2 linked regions of the Bremerella sp. P1 genome follow. The protein of the gene in region 1 interacts with the protein of each later gene in a pairwise test. Links are inferred from orthologs where the notes say so. Each region holds a gene or a part of one and is shown on either strand. Other genes may lie near its edges. The genes, in order: ribD and accC.

What was found.
Region 2: the proteins of ribD (region 1) and accC interact in binary tests that used the Escherichia coli proteins (3 or more experiments, as listed by UniProt). The link is inferred for Bremerella sp. P1 from one-to-one orthologs.

Annotation. Positions count from the first base shown.
Region 1 is NZ_CP118164.1:3,187,204-3,202,313, reverse strand. Bases 4,929-7,694 are described here. They hold ribD (bifunctional diaminohydroxyphosphoribosylaminopyrimidine deaminase/5-amino-6-(5-phosphoribosylamino)uracil reductase RibD), read left to right. Parts: upstream 4,929-5,638; coding sequence 5,639-6,751; downstream 6,752-7,694. Other genes in these bases: PSR63_RS13390 (sialidase family protein), read right to left, coding at 6,748-7,694; PSR63_RS13400 (hypothetical protein), read left to right, coding at 4,929-5,635. In the rest of the region: PSR63_RS13405 (PVC-type heme-binding CxxCH protein), read right to left, coding at 81-3,179; more of PSR63_RS13400, read left to right, coding at 3,458-4,928; more of PSR63_RS13390, read right to left, coding at 7,695-8,013; PSR63_RS13385 (DUF1501 domain-containing protein), read right to left, coding at 8,077-9,393; PSR63_RS13380 (DUF1549 domain-containing protein), read right to left, coding at 9,465-11,606; PSR63_RS13375 (PRC-barrel domain-containing protein), read right to left, coding at 12,040-13,149; PSR63_RS13370 (Rho termination factor N-terminal domain-containing protein), read right to left, coding at 13,495-13,692; PSR63_RS13365 (hypothetical protein), read right to left, coding at 13,744-13,995; PSR63_RS13360 (hypothetical protein), read right to left, coding at 14,256-14,684; PSR63_RS13355 (AIM24 family protein), read right to left, coding at 14,800-15,110. UniProt on the Escherichia coli protein: Converts 2,5-diamino-6-(ribosylamino)-4(3h)-pyrimidinone 5'-phosphate into 5-amino-6-(ribosylamino)-2,4(1h,3h)-pyrimidinedione 5'-phosphate.
Region 2 is NZ_CP118164.1:499,486-514,788, forward strand. Bases 4,776-7,734 are described here. They hold accC (acetyl-CoA carboxylase biotin carboxylase subunit), read left to right. Parts: upstream 4,776-5,562; coding sequence 5,563-6,906; downstream 6,907-7,734. Other genes in these bases: accB (acetyl-CoA carboxylase biotin carboxyl carrier protein), read left to right, coding at 5,008-5,514; PSR63_RS02060 (arylsulfatase B), read left to right, coding at 7,145-7,734. In the rest of the region: PSR63_RS02020 (SpoIIE family protein phosphatase), read right to left, coding at 1-743; PSR63_RS02030 (S1C family serine protease), read left to right, coding at 1,126-2,331; PSR63_RS02035 (HAD hydrolase-like protein), read left to right, coding at 2,360-3,037; PSR63_RS02040 (M24 family metallopeptidase), read left to right, coding at 3,163-4,269; PSR63_RS02045 (hypothetical protein), read right to left, coding at 4,282-4,719; more of PSR63_RS02060, read left to right, coding at 7,735-8,719; PSR63_RS02065 (LamG-like jellyroll fold domain-containing protein), read left to right, coding at 8,806-9,672; PSR63_RS02070 (hypothetical protein), read right to left, coding at 9,703-9,903; PSR63_RS02075 (DUF1559 domain-containing protein), read right to left, coding at 9,972-10,949; PSR63_RS02080 (6-phosphofructokinase), read left to right, coding at 11,616-12,911; PSR63_RS02085 (c-type heme family protein), read left to right, coding at 13,117-13,644; PSR63_RS02090 (DUF1559 domain-containing protein), read left to right, coding at 13,921-14,991; PSR63_RS02095 (hypothetical protein), read left to right, coding at 15,070-15,303. UniProt on the Escherichia coli protein: This protein is a component of the acetyl coenzyme A carboxylase complex; first, biotin carboxylase catalyzes the carboxylation of the carrier protein and then the transcarboxylase transfers the carboxyl group to form malonyl-CoA.

The sequences.
Region 1 (15,110 bases):
TTAGTGACGTGCTAGCAATGGGTAGCGGAGTGAACGCGGAGTAGCCCAACCCCGATGTGACTCGGGCTACTCACGCTGTTTTACTCTGCTTCCGGCAGCGGGACCTGGGCTGGGTTCTTCAGATACGAAATCAAATCGATAAACTGCTCATCGGTAAGCAGTCCACCTGGCTGGTTCGGCTCGGCGCCCAACTGCAGATCCGGCATCGGCGAGAGAGCCGTTTTCTTTTGGGCTTCGATCCCATCCTTCTCGACGGTGACGCGATCGGTCGGCGTTTGCAGCGTCAGCGTGCGATCGGTTTGCTCGGCGACGATCCCACTGAGTACCCGCCCATCCTCCATTTGCAGAACCGTCATGCGGTAGTCGGCACTAACGATCGCGCTCGGGTCGATGATGTTCTGCAGCAGGTAATCAAGATTGCTGCGGTTGCTACCGGTCAGGTCTGGTCCGATATTGCTTCCCTCACCATACAATCGATGGCACTTGGCACACAAACCTTCGAACACAACGCGACCTTGGCTCATGTTGGCGTGCGAAAGGGTCTCTTCGGTGAGCCGACCTTTCCAGTAAGCCATCGCTTTCTGCTTCTCTTCACTCGACTCGCGAACTTCGCCCCACACCTCGTTGATGCGTTTCGACAGGGCTTCATCCCCTAGGTTCCGCATCTGACGGACATGAAACGCCGTAACGTCCGACTTGCGAATACGATTCTTTTCCATGGCATCCAACAGCACGTTGGCTGATGTCGAGCGAGACAGAAGTATCGCCAGCACCTCGGGTCGCTGCGGCTCGCGAAAACGGCGGTAATTATCGACCAGCAGCTTGGCGGCCTCCGGATCGTCGAACAACGCCAGCCCTCGAGCAGCAACGACATTCAAATTAGAAGTGGTGACCAGCTTCTCGCAGATCTCACGCAAATCGTCCGGCTTGGCTTCGATCAGCGAGGCCAATGCCGACCGGCGAACCTGCATGTCGGTATCGCCGCTCATTGCCAACTTGCGCAGCTCGTCGAGAGCTCTTCCGTCACCGAACAAGGCTCCTAGCTCGCGCAGCTTTTGCTGTATCGGCTGACTGTCGGCTTTGCTCAGGCTGGCTACCAAAGCATCCCAGTCTTTCGGCTTAGAAGCTTTCGACCAACCACGAAGCGCCTCACTCATTCCTGTGAGTACGGAATCGGCTTTGGCCGCATCAAAGCCTTTCGTCACACTAACCAATTGATTCGCCGGAACCGGATTTTTCTCAATATCTTCTGACAGACGGCGTGCGATCAACTTCGTTGTGGTAGGCCACTTCGACGCTGACGCAACGATCACCAGGTCGTCCGGCTTTTGATCGCCAACCGGCATGAGTCCATACCAGGTCATCAGCGGTAGATTGTGATCGTCGGCGTACTCTTCATGCTGAACCAGCATTACCGACACTGCGCTTCGCATACTGATGGGAAGACGATTCAACGTCGATGCGAGGGTCAGCAGAACGAGTCCCGATGGGTCCTCTCTGGCCATTTCTGTAAGTTTAGGAAGAAGTTCCTCTGCTTCGGCTCGAACCTTCTTAGACTCATCGTGAGGCACGGGCCCCAGGATTCCATCAAGCGGCCACTGCTCGGTTAGCAGGCGAATTGCCCAGGCTCGAATGTGTTCGTTCTTATCATCCAGCAGCTTTACGAGCAGCTCTTCGTCCGTGCCACCAATCACGTGCAACGTCCATAGACATCGCAAACGGTTCCGATCGTGCTTTTCCTGCGACGTGAGTGCTTGCTCAGGCGTTTCTTCCAGCACCATCTGTTTCAATAGCCCAGCCAAAGGCCCCATGTCTTCGCCTGCCAGGTACTTCTGTTGCAATACAAGACGGGCCATTCGCGGAGCCCAATTGTTATCGAGCTGCTGCACCATCGGATTCAAGAAGTAAGACTCGCCAGATGGTGGCCGGGGCACCCTATTGGCACCCTCGTAAGAAACGCGATAAATGCGCCCGCTCGTGCGATGCACGCCGGTGTGATCGTGGCATTCCCCGGTATCGCTCCAGTCAATCATGTAGACGCTTCCATCCGGGGCCGTGCTTAATTCCATGCCACGGAAGAAAGGATCGCCGCTGATCAGGATGTCCTTGCCATGCTTGCCAACGTAGCCACTGCCTTCGCGTTCCAGGATTTCCTGATTAACCCGCACGCCGTGCATGTTGACGGTAAACAGATTACCGCGAAACGACTCGGGCCAATTCGTTCCCTGGTAAATCATCATTCCCACATGGGCATGGCCACCACCGAACTCGTTAGCAGCGCCGGCCCGCGAGTCTTGCCAGCGACCGGTTGTATCGAAGTGCCAATGATCGGCATGGTGATCGATTAGCTCGTAGACGTGTGGATTCTTATCCAGCGTAAAGGCCTGCTTGAAGTGAGCTCCTGGGATCGTATGCCACAGGTGACCGTTCACGGTATTGATGAAGAACATTTCGCCATGCTCATCCCAATCGTGCCCCCAAGGATTGGTCGTACCGCAAGTCAAGACTTCTACATGTTTCGTTTGGGGATGGTATCGCCAGATACCACCGTCCATCGGTTGCCGACGATCGTCCGGCGTACCAGGCACACCGATCAACCCGGGACATGAGTGACCGCAGCGACCATAAAGCCAGCCATCGGGACCGAAGCGAAGACCATTGGCGAAGTTGTGATAGTTGTCCTTCGCCACCGTGAAACCATCGAGCACCACTTCCGCTGGACCGTCCGGCTTGCCATCGTTATCGGCGTCGGGAATGAACAACACTTGCGGTGGGCACATAAGCCACACCCCGCCAAGGCCTACCTCGACGCTGGTTAACAGCTGCACGTTATCGACAAATACGTTTCGCTTATCCAACTTGCCATCGCGGTCGGTGTCCTCGAAAAACAGAACCCGGTCTCGCAGGCTACGGTCGAACTTCATGCTGGGCTGATCGTAGGTATAGTTTTCAGCCACCCACAGACGCCCCTGGGTATCCCAGGTCATGGCAATCGGATTTTGCACGTCGGGCTCAGCGAAAACGACCTCAACTTGAAAGCCCTCAGGGGCTTCGAAGCTGTCGGCGGCCTCGTTGGGCGGCATCGGTTGTGCTTCCTTATCCCGCTCCGAGTTATGAATCTCGGGAAAATCAGCCAGAACCGGAGCGGCAAATAGAAGCAGAATGAGCAAACTTCGCATAGAACAAGCTGGGGGGTAGGGGGGACGCAATGGAGAAAAATGAGAATTGATCTAAGGGACTGGTCAAGAGAAATTCTACTTTACTCGAAGGAACTCAGGGCCTGCAAACTTAGGGGTAAATTCCCGCGTCAGGGATCCCCTGAAAGCCATAAAGCTTCTCGTCAGCAGGACATATATTTGTTACCATCCGAGTTTCCCTGGAAACATCTCCGCCTGACTGGGCGGCTGACGAATACGCAATTGCGAACCATCACGAATACTCACCAACGGAAGTCGGCATGACTATCGACGCTTACGCCTATCCCCCGTGCGGCACCAACAAGAAGATCAAGTTCTATTGCCCGGACATGGTCGCCGATATCGAAAAGATCGAACGCATGCTGCAAGGAGAGCAGCGGGTAGCGTGTCTCGACTTCGTTCGCAAGATGCTGGAAAAGCATCCTGACCACTCGGTGCCGTTGTTCTACAACGCCATCTTGAATCTTCAGCTCTCCGATGAACACAAAGCGGAAGAAGCGGTCAATCTTTTCCTGGAAAAGCATCCTGATAACCCTGCAGCCCATGCCTTGAAGGCCACACTGGAAGCTTCGCTGGGAAAAGGGGACGAAGCGATCGACGAGCTTCAAACGGCCCTCGAAAAAACTGAAGAGCGTCTGCACCCATCGCTGTACGATGCGTTCGGAGCAGTCGGCCAGATGCTTTTGATGACCGGTAAGGTCCTGGGCGCTCGCAGCCACTTCACGCTCCAGTCGAACCTGGCCCCCGACGACGACAACATGCCGATGCAGATGCTGATGCGTCTGAATAATTCCCCAGAGATTCCGATCTTCCTGAAGCAAGATCTATCGCTGGCCGAATGTCCGGCTGACTTCCCACGCAAGGAAGAGTTCAACAAAGCCTTGCAAGATGCCGCCCAAGGATTGTGGCGAAAGGGGCTGCATCAATTCGAGGAGCTCCGCGCCGGTGCCCCTCGTAACCCGGCCATCCTGGAAAACATCGCGGCATTGCAGTTCAGTCTCGGCCAGGACGATGTCGCAGCTAAAACTCTGCACACCTACGCCGTTGCCGAACAGCGTAGCGACTTTGAAGCCGCTACCGAAGCGGAAGCTCTTGCCAAGGCACTCTCGGATCAGGATGAAGAGCAGATCGACGTTGTCAACGCGTCGATGCCCATTCACGAGATGGAACCGCTTCTGGAAAAGCTGCGGGTCGACGAACGCTGCGAACATCTGCCAATCGATCTATCGCAGCTTGGCACCGAAGAATCCCCACCACCACGAGCCGCTTACCTGCTGTTGGACAAGCCGCGTGCGGCATCCGGCGTTGATCTCACGCTGGAAAACGTTTCAAGCGTCCTGGGTGAACTGCTGGTGTTCGGCAAGGAAACGGATCGCCCGGCCCGAACCGAGTTCACCTCCGCCAAGGGACCGCTCTTTGACGAAGCCATCAGCACGCTCAAAGAAATTTGCGGGGACGCAGTCGATCCAACGGTCAGCGAAGACGTTCAAGGCCGCATCTTTGCTCTACAAGACCTGATGAACTGGCAGTGGCGTCTGCCGGATGACACTCCCAACGAAGTCCGCAATCGGTTGATGACTGAAAAGCGTCAGGAAGTCATTCTGGAGAAGTGGGTCAACTTCCCGCTACTCACGCTCAGCGGCAAAACTCCGCTGGAGGCCTCGAAGGATACCGAACTCCGTTTGCCTCTGGCTGCCGAAGTGTTGACTTTGGAGATGGTTGGACAGCAGGAAAAGTGGAAGTTTGACTTCTGCCAACTGCGAGAAAAGCTGAGCCTACCTGGTGCTGGCACGCTGCCTGCCGAGAATCTCGATGTGCTCAACTTGCCGATCACGCGTCTGCATCGCTTGCCGGTTTCCGAGCTTTCGGATGAGGATTTGATTCAAGGGTACGGCCGCAGCGTGATTCGCGGACTGAACAAGGCCGTTGAAATTCTGGCCAACGAATTGCTGGTTCGGGAGTCGCTCAAAGATCAGATCGACCGTTCGCAGCTTTACGGCGAACTGGCACGGACAGCCACCGACAGCGACGAAGCTCTTTCGTTCCTGAAGAAAGCTCAGGAAGAAGCGGCTCAGCAGGGTCGATCCCCTGGCCTGTGGATGGTGGCCGAGCTTTCGATGCGATTTGAACGTCGCGAAATGCAGGAAGCTCAAGTCCTGATGCAAACCTTGATGTCCAAGTACGCCCAGGAACCGCAAACCGCCCAGGCCCTGTTTGGCGTCCTGCAACGCTTCGGATTGATTACGCCGGACGGTCGCATGGCAGGCATGCCAGCGGGTCCTCCACCGCCACCAAGTGGACCGGAAGCAGGGGGCGGCCTTTGGACTCCCGGTGCCCCAGCCGGTCCTCCGCCTCAAGCCGCACCTCCGCAAGGCGCCCCGCCAGCCGCCGGTGGCGAAGAGAAGAAGTCCGGTCTCTGGTTGCCAGGGATGGACTAAACCATGGCAATCGCCGACGACGACCAACGATTCATGCGTCGAGCGTTAGATCTCGCCGAGCAGGGGCGCGGCTTCGTAGAGCCCAACCCCATGGTCGGCTGCGTGATCGTTCAGGACAGTCAAATCATCGGCGAAGGCTTTCATGAAAAGTTTGGCGGCCCGCACGCTGAGGTCAACGCGATTGCCAGCGCAGGCGGTGCTTCGCTTGAAGGGTGCACCGTCTACGTAACCCTGGAGCCATGCTGCCATCACGGCAAGACACCACCATGCACCGACGCTTTGCTTAGGATCAAACCTGCCCGCGTCGTGGTCGCCATGCAAGATCCTTTCCCGAAAGTGCAGGGGGGTGGCATCCAGGGCCTTGCCAGTCGTGGAATTCAAGTTTGCGTTGGTGCCTGCGGCGAAGAGGCGGCTCGCCTGAATGCTCCCTTCATCAAAGTCCATGAAAAAGGCAAGCCGTGGGTGATCGCTAAGTGGGCCATGACGCTCGATGGCAAGCTGGCCACGGCCAGTGGCAGCAGCAAGTGGATCAGCGGAGAAGCGGCTCGAGCCGAAGTGCACCGTATCCGTGGCCTATGCGATGGCGTGATGGTCGGTAGTGGTACGGTGAAGCTTGATGATCCTTTGCTGACAACTCGCCCGCCTGGGCCGCGGACGGCAGCCCGAATTGTTTTCGATAGTCAGGCCACGCTCTCTCCCACCAGCCAATTGATCGAGTCGATTGGCGAATCTCCCGTGATGGTTGCCGTTGCCGAATCGGCTCGTTCGGAACGCCTCGAACGTCTGGATCATGCAGGCTGCGATCTGATCGTTTGCCCAGGGAGCGACCACGCCGAGCGAATGGAGTATTTCCTTGGCCAATTGGCTTCCCGTGGCATGACCAACGTGCTGGTCGAAGGGGGCAGTCAACTGCTTGGCCTACTATGGGATACCCAGCAAATTGACGAAGTCTACGCGTTCATCGCCCCGAAGATCGCAGGTGGCAGCGAAGCGATCAGTCCGATTGGTGGTCGAGGCGTATTGAACATGGAAGAGGCCACCAGCTTGGTGCGGACAGATCTTCGCTCGTACCAGGAAACGATCTGCCTGCACGGGTTTACTGACTTTTCGCTCTAATCCTGGGGATTCAATTTTCCTGGCTTGATAATCGGCTGCTGCAAACGAGAGCCGTCACTGACCAGTTTCCCAGCTCGAATATCGGCCTCGGTGAACTTGGCAAAGAGGATGTGCCCCTTGCTGCCTCGCAGCCAATCGTAAGAAATATAGATCGACCCATCAGGTGCCTGAAAACCATCCGGGTAAGAAACGCCTGCTCGTTCATCAAGCATTAAGCCTCCTTCCCAGGTTTGTCCCTCGTCGTCGGAGAGCCACGCTGTTAGATGACTGCGACCGGTATTCGTGTCGATGGTCTTGCCGTGCTTTACCAACAGCCAGCTACCTGAGGCAAGTTCCCGCAGATGAAATCGAGCCGGAGGGTGCTTTATCTGAGGTGGAAATTCAGGTTCAGACCAAGTAGCACCCATGTCGCTAGAAGTCGTAAGCATCGCACCACGGCGCGTTCTGGCTAGCATCCAGAGCGAACCATCTTTCCGCTCAATCGCGCGATGCTCGAGCCAGTCAGGCTCGGGAAACTTGACGTTACCGCGTCGCGTCCACGTCTCTCCCTGATCGGTCGAGACCAAGATGTTGGCACCGCGAATGGGATCGAGTTCGTGAAAGACGCCAGCCGCGAAGGGGCCGATTCCCTGGCTTTGCAGCAATTGGGCGAATAAGAGCCATTCTCCCTTGGAGTTCACCATGGGCTTGTTCAACATGGAACCATGCCAAATTTGCCGTGGCTTAGTCCAGACTAGCTGCTGGGCCTCGGGATCATCGCAGCGAGTACACCACAGTCCGCCACGTCCGTCGAAGTGATTCATCGTTTGATCGAAGAAGAGCCACAACCTTCCCAGCGGGTCTGTCCATAAATTGCCGACAATCACGCTCCGTGGAATCGGCAGATGACCTTTGCGGCTATCGACGACGAGAACTGGTTCACTCCATGTGCGACCATCGTCGTCGCTCTTGGCGACCAACATGTAAGCCTTCGGACCGTCTTCGCCACCAATCCATGCCGCGAACAAACGACCTTTGCGTGTCCGCTCGATACCGATGGTCATTCCGTAGCTCAAGTTACGGACATGGTACTCTGCCGATGGGTTGGTATTCAGCTGAGGTGGCAATAGCGCGAGATCCGCCACCTTTCGCAGGGTTGCGAGTTCATACTGGCGAGCTTCCTCGGGCGAAGCTTTACCAAGCTCGGCAATCTCATCCGCAGGCAAACGACAAGGAAAGAATATCACACAGAGCAAGACCAACAGCGCATATTCACGCGGCATAATTCACCGATGCATACCATGAGGTGGGATCGAAGCAGAAAGCGATGTGACGCGGGAAGTTAATCAGAATAGTTCATGAATCACTTCGCCACCTTTGACCAGCGCCAATGGCTGATCCTGGTCGGTAACATATTCATCATGCGGATTCATGCCCAATACATGGCAGAAGGTCTGGAAAAGATCCTGGACTTCAACCGGTCGATCGGTGACGTGAACACCTTCCTTATCGGTCTCGCCGATGACTTGTCCCATCTGCACGCCGCCGCCAGACAGGCAGGTAATCCAACCGTCGGAGTAATGCTCGCGACCGCCGTCTGGCTTGAATTTTGGAGTTCGCCCGAACTCGCCCATCCAAACGACCAAGGTATCTTCCAACATGCCGCGTTGTTCAAGATCTCGCAGAAGCATTGCATAGCCCTGGTCAACGCCGTTGGCTAATTTGGGGTTCTCATCCCAACCCTTCTTGTGCGTGTCCCAACCTTGATCGCTGACGTTACCCGTGCTGAAGACTTCGATAAAGCTAACGCCTGTTTCCACGAGACGACGGGCTAACAAGCAAGCCTGGCCGAACTCGTTGCGACCGTAGGCATCTCGCATACTCTCTGATTCATTATCGAGACGAAACGCTTCGAGCTTTGGACTGAGCACAAAACGCTGTGTTTGGTCATAAATCTCTTGCTTCTCAACCACGCGTTGGGCACCGCCGCTCATCGCGAACTGTTCATCGAGACGAGCCGACAAATCTAAACGGCGACGCAAGCGTTCTTCCGGCACCGTCGTCAAAACGTCTTCAGGAAGCGTGCCTGCCTGCTCGATTTTGAACGACTCGTAGCGAGGTCCTAGCACGCCGCTATTGATGTCACGCGTAGTGATTCGCGGCTTGCCAATTCGCACGAATGCTGGCAGGTCATAGGTTGGGTCGAAGCGTTCGCGAGCGACGACACTACCCCACGTCGGATACTGAATCGAAGGATTGATCGGGTAGCCACTCCGCACCAACTTGATGGCGCGAAAGTGATCGCGTTCGCTGCTCTTCATGCTGCGAATCAGCGCGATCTTGTGCATCATCTTGGCCGTCTCCGGCATATACTCGGCGATGTGCACGCCAGGCAGGGACGTCGGAATCGACGTGGCAGGCCCCTGGTACTTTGATCCTATCTTGGGATTGAACGTCTCGAACTGGCTCGGCCCGCCGTCCATCCATAGCAGGATCATCGACTTACCAGTCTTACGCAATTCGTCTGCTCGGGCGATCATCATATCGCGCCACGAAAGCGTCAACGTCCCGGCTGCGGCACCGGTCATGAGTTGCTTGAGGAACCCTCGACGATGCGAAACATGATCTCGTCCGGTTGCCAGATTCCAGAAAGGGCGAATCATTGCGTGTTCCTCTGTATCGTTATCTATCGAGACTCAACGAGTGGACGGCGCCTAGCTGCCGTTCGCTGATCTTACTTGCGTGTGGTGAACTCGGCCGTGTTCAAGAGGGCCCATAGAAGGTCCTCGAAAGCTTCGTTTCGCGAAGCCCCTTCTTGAACAAACTCGTAAGCAATGTCCAACTCTTTGTCGGCTGGGGCACGACCCAGCACGTTGACATAGAGCCGCTGAATGGCCTGACGATCGTCGGGAGTTTCATTGAGCAGCTTGGCCAGCTTCGTCTTTTGATCTTCGCCTGCTTTCACTTGGTCTTGAAGCTGACGATTATTCATCAGGAACATGGCCTGCTGCATCGTTTGCGGACGGAACTGCTTGCCCAGGGATGGATCGTAGCCGAATACGTCGTTCACGATGTCCTTCGTACTTTTAGGCGGAGGCGGGAAACGCATTTCAGCGGTTGGCTTCATCTGCTCTCCTTTCACATTGGGAAGCTCGATGGCCGTTTCCAAGTTCTTGAAGACCACATCGCCGCGCATCTTACGAAGTTCAGCCGAGGCAAGCTGGCCGACGACCTTATCGGAAGAGTCGAGTTGACGCTGATACGCTTTGGTATTGAGGATTAACCGGAACAATGGCTTGGCGTCATATTCGTTCGCGATAAAGTGACCCGCGACGGCATCATGGACCGATGGCAAACTTGGGAAGCCTGCTTCTTCTGAGATCTCGTCGACCGGATCACAGAATGGCTGATCCATCAGTCGTTCCCAGGTGCGATTTACATAGGCTTTGGCGAACAGGGAGTTATCGGGGCTCACAACCCAGTTCGCTAACGTGACTCGGCGGTCGACATCGCTCACGCCTTTCTCCAACTGGTCACCAGCGAAGACGGCAGGCATCATCGTCTTGTTGGTATCTGGCATCTTGTGCTCGCCAGCTTCCTTACTACCAACCTCGATTTCGCCACTATCGTTCCAGGGCAGCTTGGCGTTGGTGCGAACAAAGAACGCCGCCATTTGATGGAAACGTTCCTGGGGAATGTCGACGAACGGGTGGTCGTGGCATTCGGCACATTGAATTTGCGTACCGAGGAAAATACGCGTCGTTTCGCCAGCGAGACGGGATGTACTTGCCTGGTGGAACCCGACGAAGAATGCCGGTGGGTTATTCCCTACCTTCCCGGTTGCGGTCAGGATGCGGTAGGTGATCTCGTCCCAGCCAACGCCCTCGTTCATTTGCTGGGCCATCCAATCCTGGAAGATTTGATAATCCAGGAACGTAAGTTCGGGCTGAGGGATTCGATAACTGAAGACGTCGCTCCAGTACGCTCCCCAGTTAGTACCGAACTCGGGGCTTTCCAGCAAGCGATCAATCAGCAAAGACCGCTTCGCAGGGTTCGTATCGGCGAGAAAGTCTTTGCGTTCCTGCTCAGTTGGAATACGTCCAATCACATCAATGGTGATACGGCGCAAGAATGTCTCGTCGTCGACCGTGTCAGTCGTTTCGGTTAAGTGCGCCTCGCGATCAATCAACTGGTCGAGTTCTTCCGACGTCAACAAACGGGCATCGATATCTTTGGCTCGAACAAATGCTGGAGCGACTTGCTGTTTCGGCTCTTCCTTTTTCGCTGGCTTGGCTTCTGGTTTCTTCGCCGTCAGCTTCTTCCCCACGGCATCGAGTTTGGCTATCTCGTTGGAGGGAACAAAGAGTATCGCGTCGACAATTACGATGCCCTGAGCATCTTTGTCCGAGATCGCGACGACTGCTTCTTTGTCCGTGTCGAAATTGAATTCACCCAGCGGGTGAAACAGTGCTGGCCCCTTCGGGGCTTGCCGTTGATTGACCTTTAACTTGGCATCACCATCGGCATGTTGGATCTCGACCGGAGCGGAAGCAGCACGGTTGCTATTGGCGTTGTACGCCAGGTAGACGCCGTACTTTCCTGAGGTGGGTAGCTTTTGGCGGAAGGTAATCGTCTTGCTGACGGTGGCTTCCTCTCGGCCAGGGACTCCACTGTGCACATAGCCTTCACCAATGTACGGCTTGCTGTGCACCGAAGGCTGCCAAGGGCCCATCAACTGAGCGGCCGTATTATCAAGCAAAATGCCAGGCAGCGGCTTCGTGTCGAGTGAGTCCGCAGCGCATAGAAACGCCGGTGCAAGCAGAAGCAGGGTGATACTCGCGATGCGCATCCGGAAACCGTGTGGTGGCAGCCGCATAGGTTCACTTTCCCATCAACAGAGGTGTGAAGGCATGCGTCCCCGAAGGTAGGGAGACAGGAAGGAACCATTGAGTGTAAGAAAAAAACAAAAGTAAGGTCAATCTAAAAGTGATAGAGATTCTTTAGCATTCACTGTAAGGGGGCATCAGGACCCTTTATCTGGTTGATCATTTGTACTCATGGCGAATTACAACGACTTTAACGGCAAAAGCCCAGAGCCATGGCCCATGACTCCGGGCTTCCGTCGGGGATTGCTCCCCATCGTTCTTCACCATTCGTTTGGCGTAAAAAAGCCAAGCCTTGAGGGAAAGCATTCTAGGAATGTCTCCCCCAAGGCGTTGGCCCAACAACCACTTCGCAAATCCATCTCAGGTGTGGTTAATTCTTACGTCCATGCGATTCGTTCCTCCGCTGAACGTCGGACTTCCTGATTACTCAACATCGACTTCAGCATCGATGCCGTTTCCGGGAGCATCATCATTCACCTCGATGTCTACGCCCGGTGCTTTGATGTCAGCCTCGATGGCCGGACGACTGTCGTCGACCGGGCGGCGATCATCGATCTGGTTCGCCTGGCCATCGAAGTTTCGGTTTGCTTGCTGTGGCCAGTTGCTCTGATCGAATCCTTTTGCCTTTTCCAACGTCTCTGGATTGGCATTAAGAACCAACTGATTGGAGTCTTCCTGAGCGTTGTGCTTCAGACGAAAGTTCGTCCAAGCTACGGCATACAACTTATCGCTGACGCCCGCGAGTCCACCCACTGAAAGAGCCGCGTAGCGGATATCGCCGTTAGACATGTCGACCGTCAGATCGTTGATGGACCCGAGCTTTTCGCTGGCATCATTGACGACAACCATTCCCACCAGATCATCCGCGCGATGGACGGCCATCGAGTTTGCCTGGTCAGCACCATCACGTCGCTTTTCTCGATCAAGATTTACATCGATATCAAAGGGACCGACTTTCACATTTACTCCACCCTCTCGATCTGCGTAATGCTTATCGATGGCTTGGATGAATTCCTGCGAGGCCATATTAGGCCAATTATCGGCATCGAATCCCGGTGCTTTGCGAAGCATCTCTTCATTCAGGTTCAGAAGCAGTACCGCATCTTTGTCTTGGGTCGCAGGACGATGCTCGAAGGCTTCAAACGGAACGGCAAATAGTTTCGAGCCCAGCCCGAGGAAGCCGCCGTAGGCGACCGCAACGTATTTCACGCGGCCTCGATCCGTATCAATTACCAGATCACGAACACTGCCTAGATCTTTACCAGCTTCGTTTTGGATGGTCATTCCTTGAAGCTGGCTCACACGCTGAGCCATGACCATTCTCGAAGCGTTGTCGGCGACGTTGCTATCGGTGTTTGCGTCCACGGAAATGACGGGCTTCTTCACTTCAACTTTGGTCGCTGGCGCATCGACTTCAATCTTCGGTTCCGCGAATGGATCGGCAACTGGATTGTCATCTGCATATGTATATGAGGTGACACTTCCAGCGGCCATCAGGGCAGCAGCAACGACTGCGGGAATAGTGCGTTTCATGAAACCTCTCCTTAAACTGTCCTGGCAGATGATTAACGGGCGCCACTTGCCTCTGCCATATTTCAAGCGACGTGCAAAGGGAAACATCCGACGGGGGCCTGAGCAATTCAAGCGTTACCACGTTATTGCCGGAGCTTTCCAACGAAACTCTAGTTCTGCACGTCCCGTTCCAACTTGGCGCAAACTTTGGTTTTGTGGCGTAACTTGTTGGCAATTCGGCAGATCGCGGCATCGACGGGTTCGTGTTGGATGGTTGCGAAACAAGGGAAGTGGTTCGAACGACAAAAGCCTGGTCGCTGAACAACCAGGCTCTTGAAGTTTCGTGTGATCTTCTGTTCGCATCGATTACCAACGACGGCGAATGACGCAAATGAGCTCTTCTTTATGCATCAGCTTACTACGTCCTCGAATTCCGAGTTGGCTCGCCAGTTCGCGCAGCTCTTTAACGGTGTGGTCTTCGAGACGTTTCTCCGATGTTGCGGTCGAAGATTGATCAGCATCCATCGTGTTAGCTTCCGAGTAGTGAGTCGCAGTGGTTGTCATTTCAAGTTTCCAGCGAGAGTTCGTTTACGGGCGTCAATTTCAAAAATCGCGTTATAAGATCACCCAGATCCGAAGCGCGATGCCGGTCACCATGAGTAGACCAATTGCCATCCAAAAAACGCGGTCTAGCGCCATCGTTTCGCGATGACGGTCGACGGCCTCCTCGGGATGTCGTTCCGAGTGGATCGCATCGACTGGATCATTCACAGGAATCATGAATGAGCCGTCCGGCAAGGGCGGTTGAATCTGGTTCGCTCTCAAGCAAGCGGACTCGGACGTGCGATGCATCTCGAGATTGCTCATGATGACGGGCTCTAGCGCTTTTCTTTGTTCCATTTCCCGACTGAATTGCGGACGCTGCCCACGGAGTCGGTAGTCCGTTTAAGACGGATTTAAGAAACAAATGGAATGCAAGCACTGTGCCAAATCACGGCAAGATCGAGACAAGCTTGCTATGGGGCAAAGAGCACCCTCAAGGTACATAAACGAGACGTACCTGCCTGAGAAAGACGTGCTGAACGGTTCGCAGACGCTCAACTTGAGCGTTCGACATACAGGATTTATTAAGAATCTTCTTTACGAAGACGCCCTACGCTCGACTGAAAATACTTCCGTCGCCGAGTCGACTGGTGTTCTTGATCGGCCTTCTGATCGGCTTCTTCCGATGCTTTGATCAGATCCGCCAAGTTCGCCGCACAGATCCGACAACCGATTTGTTCCAGATGAAACGTGACGTAGTTGGCTTCTTCTTCCGAAGCAACGACCCCCAGAAGATACTGCTGAAGCTGTGGACGCGTGGGACATGTGATGCGATGGCGCCGCCATATCTCGCCCAAGCTATGCACACCGGCATCGCGACGCGAAAGAATCTCTAGCAATCTCTCTTTAAGTTCAGGCTGGTCGCGAATCTGTTCCTCAACCAAGGAAGCTTCCTCGACCGCCAACTCCTCATTCAAGTAGGCTTCCAAATCGGCGTTGGTCAAGGCTCTCATCGTTCTGCTTTCATTCAAAATCAATCGTCGGATTTGTTCCAAATCCAATACGGACCTGGCTGCCGGCGATTTGGACCGGCAGCCATCTTTCACACTTATGGCTAACAATCGGAGGCTAACCTTCGGCGTGATAGACTTCTTCAAACGGCTGAACAACGACAAAACCGTTGCCGACGAATTCCATCTGGAACGATTCACCGCTGGAACGGCCAATCAACGTGCGGAAGGAAATGTCTGTCTTGAAGTTCGGCTGCAGGGTTCCGCTCCAGGCGACCGTTGCATTCGGGTCGGTGTAAACGGGTTGATCTGGCGTCACAACCAGCGTCAGAGGTTCGTAGTGCGTCGTAATAGCAACCATGCCGGTACCACTGAGAGTCATCTGAAACAAACCACCGGCCATCATCGATGAGATTCGCTTCATCATCT
Region 2 (15,303 bases), 2.7 Mb from region 1 along the record:
ATCTCGAAGCGAGAGTCCGCGGCTGCGTCAGCCGAAAGGATGGCTTCGCGCGTCTGCATAACATGCTTGACGATCGTTCGGCTGATGCGAATTTCTTCTTCGTCACTCTCTTTGCGGGCCTTGGTCCAGCGGGGGACCATATTTCCAGAGCCGTCCTGCAGGATAATGAAGCCGCGATCGGCTTGCAGGAAGATATGAAACAGGCCTTCGAGAACTTTCGGCAGAACCTCATCGAGCGAGAGTGTCCCGGTCAGACCACGCGTGATCTCGAGCAACGCGTTCAGCTTGACTTCCGGACTGGCCGTCAGGTGAATGGAGCCCGTCTGCGACGAGACCTCAAACTTGGACATGATCGTGGACGTTGCCCCGTCATCGTCCACCATGACGGCACCGAATGCCCCTGGTCCGTCGGCCTTCAGGCCAACGGTCTCATTCGGAGTTGGCTTGACCCCTTCTTGCTTGAATTCGAACGAGATATCGCAAACGCGGATCGTGTCGCCATGCTCCAGCTTATGAGGCTGGGCGATTTGCTCATCGTTAACGAAGGTCCCGTTTCGGCTCTTCAGGTCCTCGATGATAAATCCACGATCGTTGTGCGTTATTTTCGCGTGGTACCGACTGACGGCACCAACTTCCACAACGATATCGCACTCGGGATGTCGACCGAGGGTAAATTCCTCACCAGCGAGGAATATTTTTTTGCCGGAATCTGGGCCATTCAGAGCGACGAGGTAGCTGGACATGCCTTGCGATGATCTCCCGCCAATGTTGCCGGGTCCCAATTGCTGGGACACCATCTCGGAAAAGTTTGAGGGAAACGGTCTTATCGTCCGAAAACGTAAGAATCATTTCTAAGGGGTGCAGCGATAGTCTACCAATTAAGGGAGGCCACTACTATAGTTCGCTGCCTGAATCCCTTGACGCCAGACGACTTAGGCCATAACCTTAATCGCTGCAAAATTACTGGGGAATAGTGTAACGGTAGCACGACAGATTCTGACTCTGTTAGTCTAGGTTCAAATCCTAGTTCCCCAGCTTTGTTGGCTCGCACGAATTGCGAGCTAATTTTTCGCGCGGAATTGATTTCCGCAGATCTGAGATCCCTCTAAGCCCCCGCGTGCTTCCATGGAGCCTACCCCTCACAACGGCCCTCCAGAGGCCGCGAATTCTCCCCCATCGCAGCCGAACCCGGTCGCTTTCTTGCGTCTGTTTCTTTATTGCCTGGTTGCCGCATTTTGTGGTGCCTGGGTCCTTAGCTACTGGACCACGCCCAGCGATAAGCCTTCACTCAATCCCAACGCCGAACCTCGGACGATCACCCCCCGGGGGGATCTGGCCGCCGACGAAAAGTCGACGATCGAATTATTTGAGAATTCTGCCAACTCGGTGGTTTTCATCACGACCTCGCAGCAGGTTCGGATGTACGGAAGTGCCAAAGTTTCCGAAATGGCCACAGGGCAGGGGAGTGGATTCGTCTGGGACGAACAGGGTCATATCGTCACCAATTACCACGTCGTCAAGTCGATCGCCAATGGCTCAGGCACCGCTCGTGTGACCTTCGCCGATGCTTCCACCTATGTGGCCACCATCGTTGGCTCGTCCCCGGAACATGACCTGGCGGTCCTCCAGGTAACCAATTTCCAGGGAGAGGCCTTCCAGCCGATCCAGGTTGGTGAGTCTGCCAATCTTCAGGTTGGCCAAAAAGTTTTTGCGATCGGCAACCCATTCGGTTTCGACCATACACTCACCACCGGGGTCATCAGCGGCTTGGGACGATCGATCGAAGCAGAGGATGGCAGACAGATCGACGACCTGATTCAAACCGATGCGGCCATTAATCCAGGTAACAGCGGGGGGCCTTTGCTGGACAGCAGTGGGCGTCTGATTGGGGTGAATTCGGCAATCTACAGCCCCAGCGGAGCCTACGCCGGAATCGGTTTTGCCATTCCAGTCGATACGGTTAACTCGGTAGTGACCGAGTTGATTCGACATGGACAGATCAAACGTCCTTACCTGGGTGTTCGCGTAGCACCACCGACAATCAATGCTCGTCTGGGCATTGAAGGGGCGCTCGTTGCCGAGATCGTCCCCGGCAGTCCCGCCGAAAAAGCGGGCTTCCAGCCCACGATTATTTCCGCCGACCAGCAAGTGGTGCTGGGTGACTTGATCATTCAAATGGATGATAAGCCGATCAAGAATTTCGGCGATATCGTCCAGAAGTTGTTCGACCACAAAGTCGGCGATACTTTGCGCGTCAAGGTTATCCGTGGGCTGATGACCGACAAGCAGCGTGAAATAGAATTGGATGTCGATCTGGCCGAATCGACCTAGAACCGAATCCGCTTAGCCAAGGAACACCATGAAAGTCTGTCTCTTCGATATCGATGGAACCCTCATCACCACGGGCATGGCCGGCAAAGATGCCATGATCGAGGCGTTTCTGAAAGTTGCCGAGCTAACTCAGTTGGAACATATCTTCCAGGTTAGCGGCAAGACAGACCGAGGCATTTTCGCCGAACTCTACGAACTGCACGGCAAGACACTCAGCGAAGAAGCCTGGCATACGTTCCTCGATGAATACTTAAGCGGACTGGCAACCAACCTTCCCCAGCGGCAAGGGCTCGTGCTGGAAGGGGTCGCCGTGCTGTTGGCGAAGCTCTCTCAGCGGGATGATGTTCTGCTGGGGCTCCTGACGGGGAACGTCGAAAAAGGTGCTGCCCTTAAGCTTGGTCACTACGGAATTCACGAGTACTTTGCATTCGGCGGATTCGGCGATCATCACCCCAACCGCGACGACGTCGCACGAGCCGCACTTGAGGCCGCCGAGGCATTTCACGGTGAAACCATTTCACCGGACGATATCTACGTCATCGGTGACACGCCGAATGATGTGAAGTGTGCCCGGGCTATCGGCGCAAAGGCCGTTGCCGTAGCCACAGGCGTCTTTTCAGAAGAGCAGCTTAAGGCCGCCAAGCCTGATCTTCTGCTCACGAATCTGGCAGATACCGATGCGGTGACTCAGTTTATCTTCGGCTGAGAAATCGTCGGAAACTTAATTGCCTGCGCTCGAGATTACATCCACAATGCTTGCGAAGGCGTCTCATTTTCCGAGAATTAGGGCTTAGCCTGACAACGTTGCCCCACAAGTTTGAAGCAGAATCCATGGCCGCCCCGCGTAGTAAGTCGAATCCCCGTGTTAGCAAGCTCCGTCGCCAACTCAAGCAAAGCGGGGCCGAAGCCCTGTTGGTCACTAACTTCAAAAACGTGACCTACCTGACAGGTTTCACCGGCGACGACAGCTATCTGCTGGTGACCGCCAAGGAAGAGATTCTGTTCAGTGATCCTCGTTATAGCGAGCAACTCGAAGAAGAATGTCCGCATGTGAAGCTCGAAGTTCGCGAGCAAGGCGTCTCGATTCTTGACTCGGTCGCCAAGACAGTCAGTAAGGCCAAGATCGGCAAGCTGGGTATCGAGAGCTCGTCGATGACCGTTCAGTTCTTTAAGAAAGTGGTCGCCAAGCTTCCCCGAGTCGAGATCAAACCGCTCGATGGGCTTGTGGAAGAGCTGCGCGTTATCAAAGACAAAGGGGAAATCGCTCTTACCCGCGATGCTGTCTCGCTGGCCGAGAAAGCGTTTGCCGTCCTGAAAGCAGGTCTCCGCGGTGATCAGACCGAGAAAGAACTGGAAGCACTGCTAACCTACGATATCCAGCGAAACGGCGGCCGCGGCACCAGCTTCCCGCCGATCGTGGGCGTCGGCCCGCGGGCTGCTCGTCCCCATGGCACGCCAGGCATGGTCAAAATGGAAGAAGAGAGCTTCGTTTTGATCGACTGGGGAGCCGACTATCGGTTCTACAAGAGCGACCTCACCCGTGTCCTCTTCTATGGCAAGGTCCCGGCCAAGATGAAGAAGATGTACGAGACTTGCCTGAAAGCCCAGCTGGCCGCGATCGACAAGATTAAACCTGGCGTCATCATGTCCGACGTTGATAAAGCGGCTCGCAGCATCATCGCGAAAGCAGGCTGGGGAAAACAATTCGGACATGGGCTAGGGCATGGTATCGGCCTGGACATCCATGAAGCACCACGTCTGAACTCGCTGAGCGATCGACCTCTGGAACCCGGCATGATCGTCACCGTCGAGCCCGGCATTTACTTCCCAGGCTTTGGCGGTGTTCGGATTGAAGATGACATCCTGGTCACCAAAGATGGGCACGAAGTCCTGACGAGCGTCCCGAAGTCGTTTGAGGAAGCGACGATTTCGATCTAAACCAAGCGTGCATTAACCCTGCCACGTCTTCGGAGCGGCTGAAGTGTGATCGGTTTGAACGGCCGGGGCTCGTTTCATCAGCGCATAGTGGCACTTATAGCCTTTTCCGTAAGGAAATCCGGCCGGGCGGGGGTAGCCGACGTGCCCTTGCAAGTGTTCCAGCTTGTCGCCTACCCAGCGAATGATGCCGTGATGCTCTCGACCGTAGTGCTCGCCAAACTCGATTAATTGATCCAGAAGTGAGTACTCGACGCCACGCCGGATATCGAAACGCCCTCGCTCCAGGCAGGTTTCCCCGTCGAAAGCTTGGTAGCAGTAGCCTTCAAATTCGATGCGTATTTTTCGGAACCAAGGGACGTAAAAAGGAACCTTGTGCCCGTCATCTCCGAAGCTAACGCAATTCCATGCCCCTTGAAGATCCTCAACTGTTGGCCCATGAAAGTCATTCATGACGGGCAACCAATTCAGCGAAATCGGCGATTCGAGCGTTCACAGTGGCAATGTTCGCGTAAAAAAGTCGGCTCACAACCCAACCAAGCCGCCGGTTCGGTTTGGGTAACCGGCCCAATATCCCCGTTAAAGGGCTGGTAATTCTCCCTTATGCTGAAGATGTCTGTCAAATCTTATCCCCGTTTACCCATCTGGACGAAACCTACCCTTATCCCTTACGCTGTAAAGCTTTGCCAAAATACAACTTGACCATATTCCCCTAGCGGATGATCCCGTGGGAGAGAACGAATGTCCGATTCCAAATCGACTTCTAGCAATGTTTTCAACGTCGAGACGGTTCGCTCGCTAGTCGAACTGATGAAGCAGCACGACCTGAGCGAACTTGATCTTCGCGAAGGAGACCAGAAAATCTCGCTCAAGCGAGGTGGTCAGGCTCCGATCTATGCTGCTCCGGCACCCATGCAGGCTGCTCCAATGCCCGTTGCTGCGGCACCAGCTGCCCCTGCTGCGGCTCCTGCAGCCTCAGGTGGTGGCGAAGCTGCCGATGCCAACTTGATTGCCATCAAGAGCCCCATGGTTGGCACCTATTACTCCAAGCCCAAACCGGATGCCGAATCGTTTGCCCGAATTGGCGATCACATTTCGGAAGACTCCGTTGTTTGCATCATCGAAGCGATGAAGGTCTTTAACGAAATCAAAGCCGAAGTCTCCGGCAAGGTCGTCAAGGTTCTGGTCAAGGACGAAGAACCAGTTGAATTCGGGCAGCCGCTGTTCATGGTCGATCCGCAGGGCTAATTCCATCCTCATCTAACCTCGCGCCCAAATAGCGAGGAAGCAGACGTCATGTACAACCGCATCCTGATCGCCAACCGTGGCGAGATCGCTCTACGTATCATTCGTGCCTGTAAAGAACTGGGCATCGAAACGGTCGCTATCTTCAGTGAAGCCGACCGGGACGCCGCCTATTTAAAACTGGCCGACGAAGCCTATTGCGTGGGTCCCGCCAAGAGTGCCCAAAGCTACCTGAAGATCGATCGCGTCATTAGCGCTGCCGAAGTGGGCAACGTCGAAGCGATCCATCCCGGTTATGGCTTCCTGGCCGAGAATGCCGAGTTCAATGACATCTGCCGTAGCTGCAACATCGACTTCATCGGCCCCACGCCGGAAGCGATGGCCAAGCTGGGTGATAAGAACACGGCCCGTAGCATGGCACGCGAAGCGAATGTGCCTGTCGTTCCCGGTTCGGCCGGCTTGATCGAAGACGAAGACGAAGCACTGAAGATTGCTCACGAGATTGGCTTTCCCGTGCTGATCAAAGCAACCGCCGGTGGTGGTGGCCGCGGTATGCGTGTGGCAGCCAACGACCTGGTGCTGAAGAACGCTCTGAATCAGGCTCAAACCGAAGCGGGCGCGGCTTTCGGTAACGCCGGCGTGTACATCGAAAAGTACGTCGAACATCCGCGTCACGTCGAAGTTCAGGTGATCGCCGACCATCATGGCAATGCGGTCCATCTGTTCGAGCGTGAATGCAGTACGCAGCGTCGCCACCAGAAGCTGATCGAAGAGAGCCCCGCTCCGAACCTTTCGCAGAAGACACGCGACGAGATCTGTGCGGCTGCCGTACGGATGATCAAGGCGGCCGACTACCAGAATGCCGGTACCGTCGAGTTCATCGTCGACAAGGACGAAAACTTCTACTTCATCGAAGTGAATGCTCGTATTCAGGTCGAACACTGCGTGACCGAAATGGTCACCGGCGTGGACCTGATCCAAGCTCAAATCCGCGTTGCCTCCGGCGAACCGCTTCCCTGGAAGCAAGAGGACATCAAGCTGCAAGGCGCGGCGATCGAATGTCGTATCAACGCCGAAGACGCTGATAAGAACTTCATGCCATGCCCTGGTAAGATCAACCAGTTGATCGTCCCCGGTGGTCCTGGCGTGCGATTCGACTCGCATGTTTACAGTGGCTACACCGTTCCACCGCATTACGATTCGATGATCGGCAAGCTGCTCGTCCATCGCAACACGCGTGAAGAAGCCATTCGCTGCATGCTGCGTGCACTCGACGAGATCCGCACTGACGGCATCACCACTACGGCAAACTTCCACAAGAAGGTGCTGAACCACTCTGCGTTTGCAGAAGGAAAGATCGACACCACGTTTGTCGAACGAACCTGGTTCTCTTAATCACCTCAAAGCGCGGCTTGAAACGACAAGTCGCGCTATTTGACGGCCAGCGTTGACAAAGCTTTCGCAACAACGGCTGTCGCATTTCTACCAAAATGGCGTTTGGTTGTAACAAACGCTTCCGGCAGCGGTAATTCTCTACGACACCGCGAGTTTTGCCTTCAATTTCGTACCTAACCTGCGAAAATAGTAGGCTCGCCCACCACCCACCCCGTCTAGCCAAGATTTGGTGCTGCTGATGATCTCTCGTCCACTTTTCGTGCTGATCGCCGCTTGTTCCCTGTTCCCGTTTGCGAGCACCGCACTGGCCGATGCCCCAGGTAGCCGGCCCAATATCATTTTCGTGCTGGCCGACGATATGGGCTGGAATCAGCCTGGTTTCAATCATCCTGAAGAGGCCTCGCTAACGCCCAATATGGACAAGCTGGCCGCCGAAGGGATGCGACTCAACGAGTTCTACACGCACAGTGTGTGTGCTCCGACGCGATCGGCGTTTCTTACCGGCCGATACGCATTTCGGACCTGGAGCGACTGGCGCACCGAAGACTTCGGCAAGCCAAGCTATCTGGCCAAGCTGGGGCTCGAACTGGCCCATACCAAGAGTGGTGAACCAACCCGGCGGATTCATGCCCTCGACACCAACGAACGCACCATTGCTGAAGCTTTGCAGGAAGCTGGCTACTTCACGGCCCTGCTGGGCAAGTGGCACCTGGGAGAATGGCTACCGGAGCATCTTCCGATGGGGCAGGGCTTCGACTATCAGTACGGGCACTATGCCTGGGGCATCGACTACTACACCAAGACGATCGTGCATAACGCACCGGCCCGCTATGCCGTGTACGACTGGCATCGCAATCAGCAACCGGTCGACGAAGAGGGCTACGCCACAGATTTGATCGCGGACGAAACCGTTCGACTGATCGAATCTCGCAAGGGTAACGACGAACCATTCTTCATGTACGTCGCGTTCAACGCCGTGCATGGCCCACTGAATCCGCCCCCTGGATTTGAAGGCGATCCGAATTATCCCCTGGCGATTCGCGATGCGATGCTCGAAAGTCTTGATAAAGCCGTGGGACGCATCGAACAGGCCATTGAGAAGAACGGCTTCAAGGAAAACACGCTCTTTGTTTTCGCCAACGACAATGGCCCCGTGCTGGAAGAAATGAGCAAGCCGTTTCGCGGCACCAAGAACACGACCTTCGAAGGAGGCGTTCGCCAGCCATGTGTGATTCGGTGGCCTGGTCATATCGCTCCTGGCACTGCCAAAGATGGCCTGGTTTTTATTGCGGACTTCTTCCCAACCTTCATTACCCTGGCCGGCGGCAACCACAAACAAGAACGCCCGATCGACGGACTGGACATGACCGGGGCGTTCTTCTCTGGCGAGAAGAGCCCGCGTAACGAGATCATTTACGACGTCGCTGGCAGCGTACGATTGCCGACGATTCGACGTGGTGACTTCAAGCTGATGGGAGAAATGCTGTTCAACATTCACGACGATCCTTCCGAGCAAACCAATGTTGCCATCAAGCATCCGCGACTCGTGGCAGAGCTTAGCGAACGACTGGATGTCGTCGGCAAGGAACGCCCACCGCTTGGCGACAAACCGCTGCTGATGGACCCGCCGCTCCCTTATGTTTATGGCGCCAATGAGCAAGACGATGTACCGCAATGGCTGATCGAGAAGGTCGATGCCGTCCGCGCGACACAGCCGAAAGAGTGGGCTCCAGGCGAAACTCCTTGGCCCAAAGCGCCGCAAGGAGCCGAAGCGAGCAAGATGGATGGTCTGCGCGATGAAGTTGTGAAGTAGGTGGAAGTCCCATCGGCGTGCAGGTTACAATCTGCAAATTGCAAGATAGCCTGCTCACCCAAACTAACTTCGTCCCGAGTTCCTCCATGCTGCATCGTCTCTTTGCGCTTGTCGCATTACTTGGTTTCGCTTCTGTCTCCTATGCCCAGGAGGTCTCTTCCTCTGTCGTGCAGCGGCCAGGACTGATCTGCTTTTGGGACTTCCAGAAACCGACCGACAAGGGTTACGTCAGCAGTGGGCCAAATGCTTATGCATTGAAACCCCAGAACGGCCCCATCCAACAAGCCGAGGAAGGGATCTTTGGCTCGAGCTTGAAGATTCGCCAGGGGCAATGGCTATTACTGCCGCGGGAAGATTGTCCCGCGTTAAACTTTCGCGGCAAAGACGAAGTTACGATCGTCGCTTGGATTCAGCGCGAAAGTGAAGCCAACTGGCAGTACATTGCTGGGATGTGGAATGAACGCGACGCGAAGCGGCAATACGCTTTGTTCACTTGCGCTGCCAGCCAAACCAATTTCGAAACGATGGACCGCATTCCCGCCAAGCACCAAACGCATGGCTATGCCTCAGATGTCGGTGGTGCGACGCCCGGCAAGCCCTTTTGCTTTTCCTATGCTTCCGGAAAATTGAAACTTCCCAAAAGCGAGTGGACTATGATCGCCTACACCTACGATCACGAGTTCCTTCGCGTCTACGTCAACGGCAAGCTGGACGAACACCCAGGCTACAATCCATTTCCGTGGAACAAGCCCATCTTTGATGGCGGTGAAGACGGAGCCGATTTCACGGTCGCTCGCCAATGCCTACCGAATTGGCCTCACTACCCAGAGGCCGAGAAACCAATTCGCAAGCAAGGCTTTGGCGGAAAGCTCGGCGGACTAGCCGTCTACAAGAGAGCCTTGTCCGCCGATGAGTTGGAAGCGATCCACGAAGCAACGCTAGGCAACCGGTAAGTTGTAGGCGACTTCCAAGTTGAGAGTTGGTTACAAACCTTCTTGCTCGCGGGCAGCGCGCTGTTGGAGTTGGGCGCGAAGTTCCTCTTTCGACTCGGGCGTCATATCCTTCTGCTGCGCCACCGGCTTACCGCAGCCGGCCAAAGCCGTGCAGGAAATGATGGCAATCAACCCCAGGGGGACGAGCGACTTTTTCAAACGGTCTGCAACGAAGCGCGGATTGGTGAACATGTGGAGACAACTTTCTGGAGTGAAGATTATAGGCAGGAGGGTTCGATCAGCGAGTTCTCGTTGGCCGATCAGTTTTGCGTGTTGATGTCCTTACCATCACGAGTGCCATACGCTTTCCACGCATCTCCGTCGATGGTTTCCGGAAAGAACTGCACACTTCCGTCACACAGCACGGCCAGTGCGCCGCCGGGATGATAGCTACTCGCCGGTGACACGATCTTGTTAAAGTCGCCTGGTACGAACGCTGGCTGATTTGGTGGCAAAATATGGTTGTAGCCAGTTCGCCAGACGGAACCTTCCATCCAAGGAATTCCACGATAGCGCCAGTCTCCGGACCATGGAATGTTGAGCGGTTCCCAATCGAGTTGCATCATTTCATCACGAGCACCAGCAAAGTCCATTGCCGATGGCATGCTGATCTCGAAGGCATCGAAGCGGTTCTTCGGCCCACCTGACGTATTTGCCCCAATCACTACCTCTGCAAAGGCTGCCGTATTACTTAAGCCATCGACGATCTTTCCAAACGTTAACGGTGGAAGCCGCTTTACCGAGGACCCACCTTCGCCGTCCGCTTGAGGACCAAAGACACCATCCCAACCATTGAAGTGGACCCAGCTTCCCCAATTGCAGTGATAACTGGTGGCTCCCTGGCCAACTCCTTCGGCCGGAAATGGATCGCTCGGACACGCAAACCCAGGCGGCTGATTCATACTCAACGTGAAGTTCGGTTCGGTGAACACTCCCAGGGTCAGGTCAGCCTGATCGGCGATGGCCGTTTGCTCCATGAACCCCAACAACATCGCATGGGGCGAGAAGTACGCCACCGCAGAGTATTCGCCGCCCGGGATTTCCTGATGAGCGCTTTCAAAGTTGTGCAGGGCCAGCCCAAACTGCTTGAGGTTATTCGAGCACTCCGATCGACGCGCGGCCTCGCGTGCCTGTTGGACCGCCGGCAAAAGCAAAGCAATCAATACACCAATAATGGCAATAACCACCAAGAGCTCGACGAGGGTGAATGCCCGTCTTCTGATCCATAACAAACCCATTCGTCCATCTCCTGAAATGACAACTTGCGGTGTGAGCAATTCCTGCCCACGGGAATAACACAGATCAAAACGCAAATGAAGAAAGCAGCGAGTGTGCCATTTCCAGGCGAGGTTTTTCCGCTGAGCCACAGCAACCGACGTTAAACCAAGTAAATCTATAGACAATTGAAAAAATTGAGGGTTTCACCCGTGCGGAAGTCGCACCAAGCAGCTACTCCCTAGAGGTGGCAATTGCGTAAGAAAACTTGCTTAACTTGCATGCAAGCTTGCCGGTATATCAAGCGGATATCATGATCTATCAAACCCCCTATTTATGTGCTGTAACGCACTCAGGAGGCTGACAATGCCAGCTCATCACCATGCGGAACAAATCCAATTTCTTGCAGCACTCGATCGCCTGTTAGAAACGCGTCGTGATCTGCCGGGCTGAAGTTCACGGAAAAAAATTTTTCGCTTGGACCACCCATCGCATCCCATGTCATGACGCGGCCAAAGCCAAGGATCACACCGTTAACATGGCAGTAGCGCCCACGAAATCCACAAAGTAATCGAACTCTCGAAACCGCACCCCATCTGGATTGTGGTTAGGTTGAAAACCACCCCATAACGCATAAAATCAGCGGTTCAGACAACTTACTGCAATCGATTCCCCTATGGATTTTGACCATGGCCAACAGCCTTTCCCGTCCTGAACAGCCTGCACATAACTTTAAGCGTGTTGCGATCCTCTTTTCCGGCGGTCCAGCACCCGCTGCGAATGCGGTGATTTCGACTGCGGCCGTTTCGTTTCTGCGAGCTGGCATCGAGGTCGTAGGGGTCTTGAACGGCTACTCGAACTTGATGCAGTTCGGTCCTGATCGCCCGATGGAAGAGGACCGCGACTACATGCTCCTCAACCACAAGGCCCTCAGCCGCAGCCGTGCCAAGCAGGGCATCATGATCGGCACCGCCCGGGCCAACCCTGGCAAGGCGATCTCGCACCCCGATCACCTGAAGGACAAGGAACGCTGCAAGGCCTTCCAAACCACGTACGACGCACTTTGCTCGCTGGGTGTCGACGCCCTGATCTCGATCGGTGGTGACGACACGCTGAAGACTGCCAACAAGTTCAAGTTGTTCCAAGACACGCTGCCCGAAGGCAGCAAGAAGATGCCGGTCGTCCACCTGCCTAAGACGATTGACAACGACTACAACGGCATCGACTTCACGTTCGGCTTCTTTACCGCGGTCGACTTCCTGGCGACTGAAATCCGCACGCTGCTGTACGACGGCGAAGCCTCGAAGGCTTACTTCCTGTGCGAAGCCATGGGCCGTAGTGCTGGCTGGCTGGCATACGGTGCCGCGATCGCCGGCGAAGCTTCGCTGGTGATCAGTGTCGAAGACATCACCGGCGATTACGTCGAGAAAGAATGGGAAGAGGGGGGCAAGATCAAGAAGACGATGAACGTGCCGAAGGTGGTCGATCGCATCGTCAAGACCATGCTTGCCCGCGAAGCTGAAGGCAAAGAGTTTGGCGTGATCGTGCTCGCCGAAGGCTTGGCCGAAATGCTGCCAGACTCTTACCTGGAAGGCGTTGCCCGCGACGATCATGGCCACATTGCCATTACCGACATTCAGTTGGGCCGTACGTTCAGCAAGTGGGTTGCCCAAGCCTACGAAGAAAAGACCGGCCGCAGCCGCAAGGTTACCGGCATTCAGCTGGGTTACGAATCTCGCTGCACCAAGCCACTGGCTTACGACGTAATCCTTGGTAGCCAACTTGGTGTTGGTGCTTACCGGGCATTGGTCGAGAAGAAGCTTAATGGCGTCATGGTTTCGGCCAAGGGTCAGTTCGAGTTGCAGTACGTCGACTTCACCGAGCTGGTCGATCAAGCCAACCTTGTGACGGTCGTTCGTCACATCGAACCAGGCTGCGACTACCAGAAGCTGGCCCGTTTCCTGGAAACCTACGTCAACGACTAAGCTCGTCGACAAGCCAACATCTTTCACCGAAAAGAGGCCGCCAAAGTGCGGCCTCTTTTTATGCCTACCGAATATTGGACATTGACATCCAATTTCACCCGGGATAGACTGACCCTCACAAACAGGACAAGATTATCCAATTTCAACCACCGCCACACTCTGACCAGTCACTAACCCCAAATTGTTCTCTTACCAGGAGATCCTCATGCGTACGTCCCAGGCCGTTGTATGGACGCTGTTCACGGTAATGTTCTTGTTGTCATCGAGTTCGATCAGCCATGGCGAATCACCGAAAGAGGACGCCTCGGTAGAGAGGGCCCGGAAGATGGTGCAAATGATCGACGATATCTACAAAGGGGGCATCGTTCTCATCACTGAGAATTACGTCCATGACGAAGACGATTTGCCCGCCGGTATCGCCTTCAAAAAGCTCTTTGCCTCGGCGGAAGAGAAGGGGTGGCACAAGGTACGTTTGCTCGATGCAACCGATGAGCCGTACAACCCAGAGAACGCCCCTGCCGACCAGTTCGAGAAGGACGCGATTCAAGCCCTGCTGGCCGGCAACTCAGGCTACGAGAAAGTAATCGAACAAGACGGCAAGCGTTACCTTCGCTCTGCCACACCGGTTCCCGTCGTCATGCAGAAGTGCACCATGTGCCACGAACACTACGCCGATGTCAAAGCCGGCTCACCCATCGGCGCCATCAGCTACACCGTGCCGATTGAAGACTAAATCCGCTCCCGAAATCAGATCCGCTTATAGAGGTCGCATTATGCGACCTCTTTTATTTTATATCTGCGCTTTACATGCAGATCGGGCATGCCTTCTCACATAGCCAAATGGCGATTTGGGTAAGACGCAAGTCCCCAACCCAATCCAGTCAGCAAACAATTCCCGGGAATCCAGGAATTATTCATTGACCCCACTCTACTGGGGCGATAAAACGATTTAAGCCAGTAATCGATTAGCTATCTCATCATTATCTCTACTTTCAAATGAGGTCATCAAATGGCGAGTCACGGTCGCAATTCAGGCACAAGACGTGGTTTTACCTTGGTAGAACTTTTGGTCGTCATCGCAATCATCGGGGTATTAATTGCTTTGCTTCTGCCAGCCGTTCAGCAAGCCCGCGAGGCTGCCCGGCGAATGCAGTGCAGCAACAACATGAAGCAGCTGGGTCTTGGAATTCACAATTTCCATGACACCTATGGCTTCGTTCCTCCGGGCGGAGCTGTTGACCAGATTCCTTTCGGCACGCATGCCACGGGAAGTGCTTGGGGAAGCTCTTGGATGGTCTACCTGCTTCCGTTCATCGAACAGAATGTCCTGTACGACAAGTTCAATCTTGGTGGAGGTTCTGGCTGGGGAACGAATGCTGCGAACAATACCGCTGCATCCAAGGGTGTGTTGATCGACGCCTATCTCTGTCCTTCGTCGCCGCTCGATGAGCATTGCGCCGGCCCCAACTCGAATGGCCCGATCATGGCAGCCAGCTACGCAGCCATCTCAGGTGCCGTGAATGGGTTGATTCCCAGTTACACCGAAAGCCGAATCAACACGCCGGGTTCATCCACCGGTTGTTGTTCTGGTGGTATTGCCAGCGGTGGCGGTGTGATGATTCCCAGTGGCAAGCTCGGCCTGGAATCGATCACGGACGGAACATCGAATACGGCAGTCATCGGTGAAATCAGCGACTTCCTGATCACCGCCGACGGCTCGAAGCGTGACTACCGCAACAGTGCTCGGCACGGCTGGATCATCGGCTGGCGTTCGACCGCTTCCCCACCCAACGCCGGCAATGGGGGTGACCTGCGAACCTTCAACATGGTCACGATTCGATATCCCATCAATCAAAAGCAGCGTCCGGGTACCGGATGGCCAGACTGGCCAGGCAACTGTGGCGCGGACGGCATCTGCGACAATGCCAGCACCAACATGCCATTGGTCTCGGCCCACCCAGGCGGCGTAATGACACTGCTTGCCGATGGCTCGGTGCGTTTCCTGCCTGAGACTATGTCGATGGACGTTCAAGGTCGTCTCGTCACACGCGACGACGGCCAGGTCGTTGAACTTCCGTAGTCGTCTCAACCAACTCCCAACAGGGCAACACGCATCGACGTGTTGCCCTCGGCTCATCCAACACCCACCAGAAAGACCATGAATAAATCGTCCATCGTTTTCAGCGTGGCGCTTTTGCTAATGGGAATCGTTTCCCTTGGCTGCAACGGCCAGCGCCCCGTCCCTAAGTCCTATCCCGTTCAAGGAGAGGTCACGCTCGACGGCAAGCCCATGCCATCGGGCGAAGTCGTCTTCGTATCGGTTGCCGAAGGTATTCGCGACACGGTCAAAGTTGCCGACGGAAAGTTCGCGGCAGAAGTCCTTGCCGGCGAT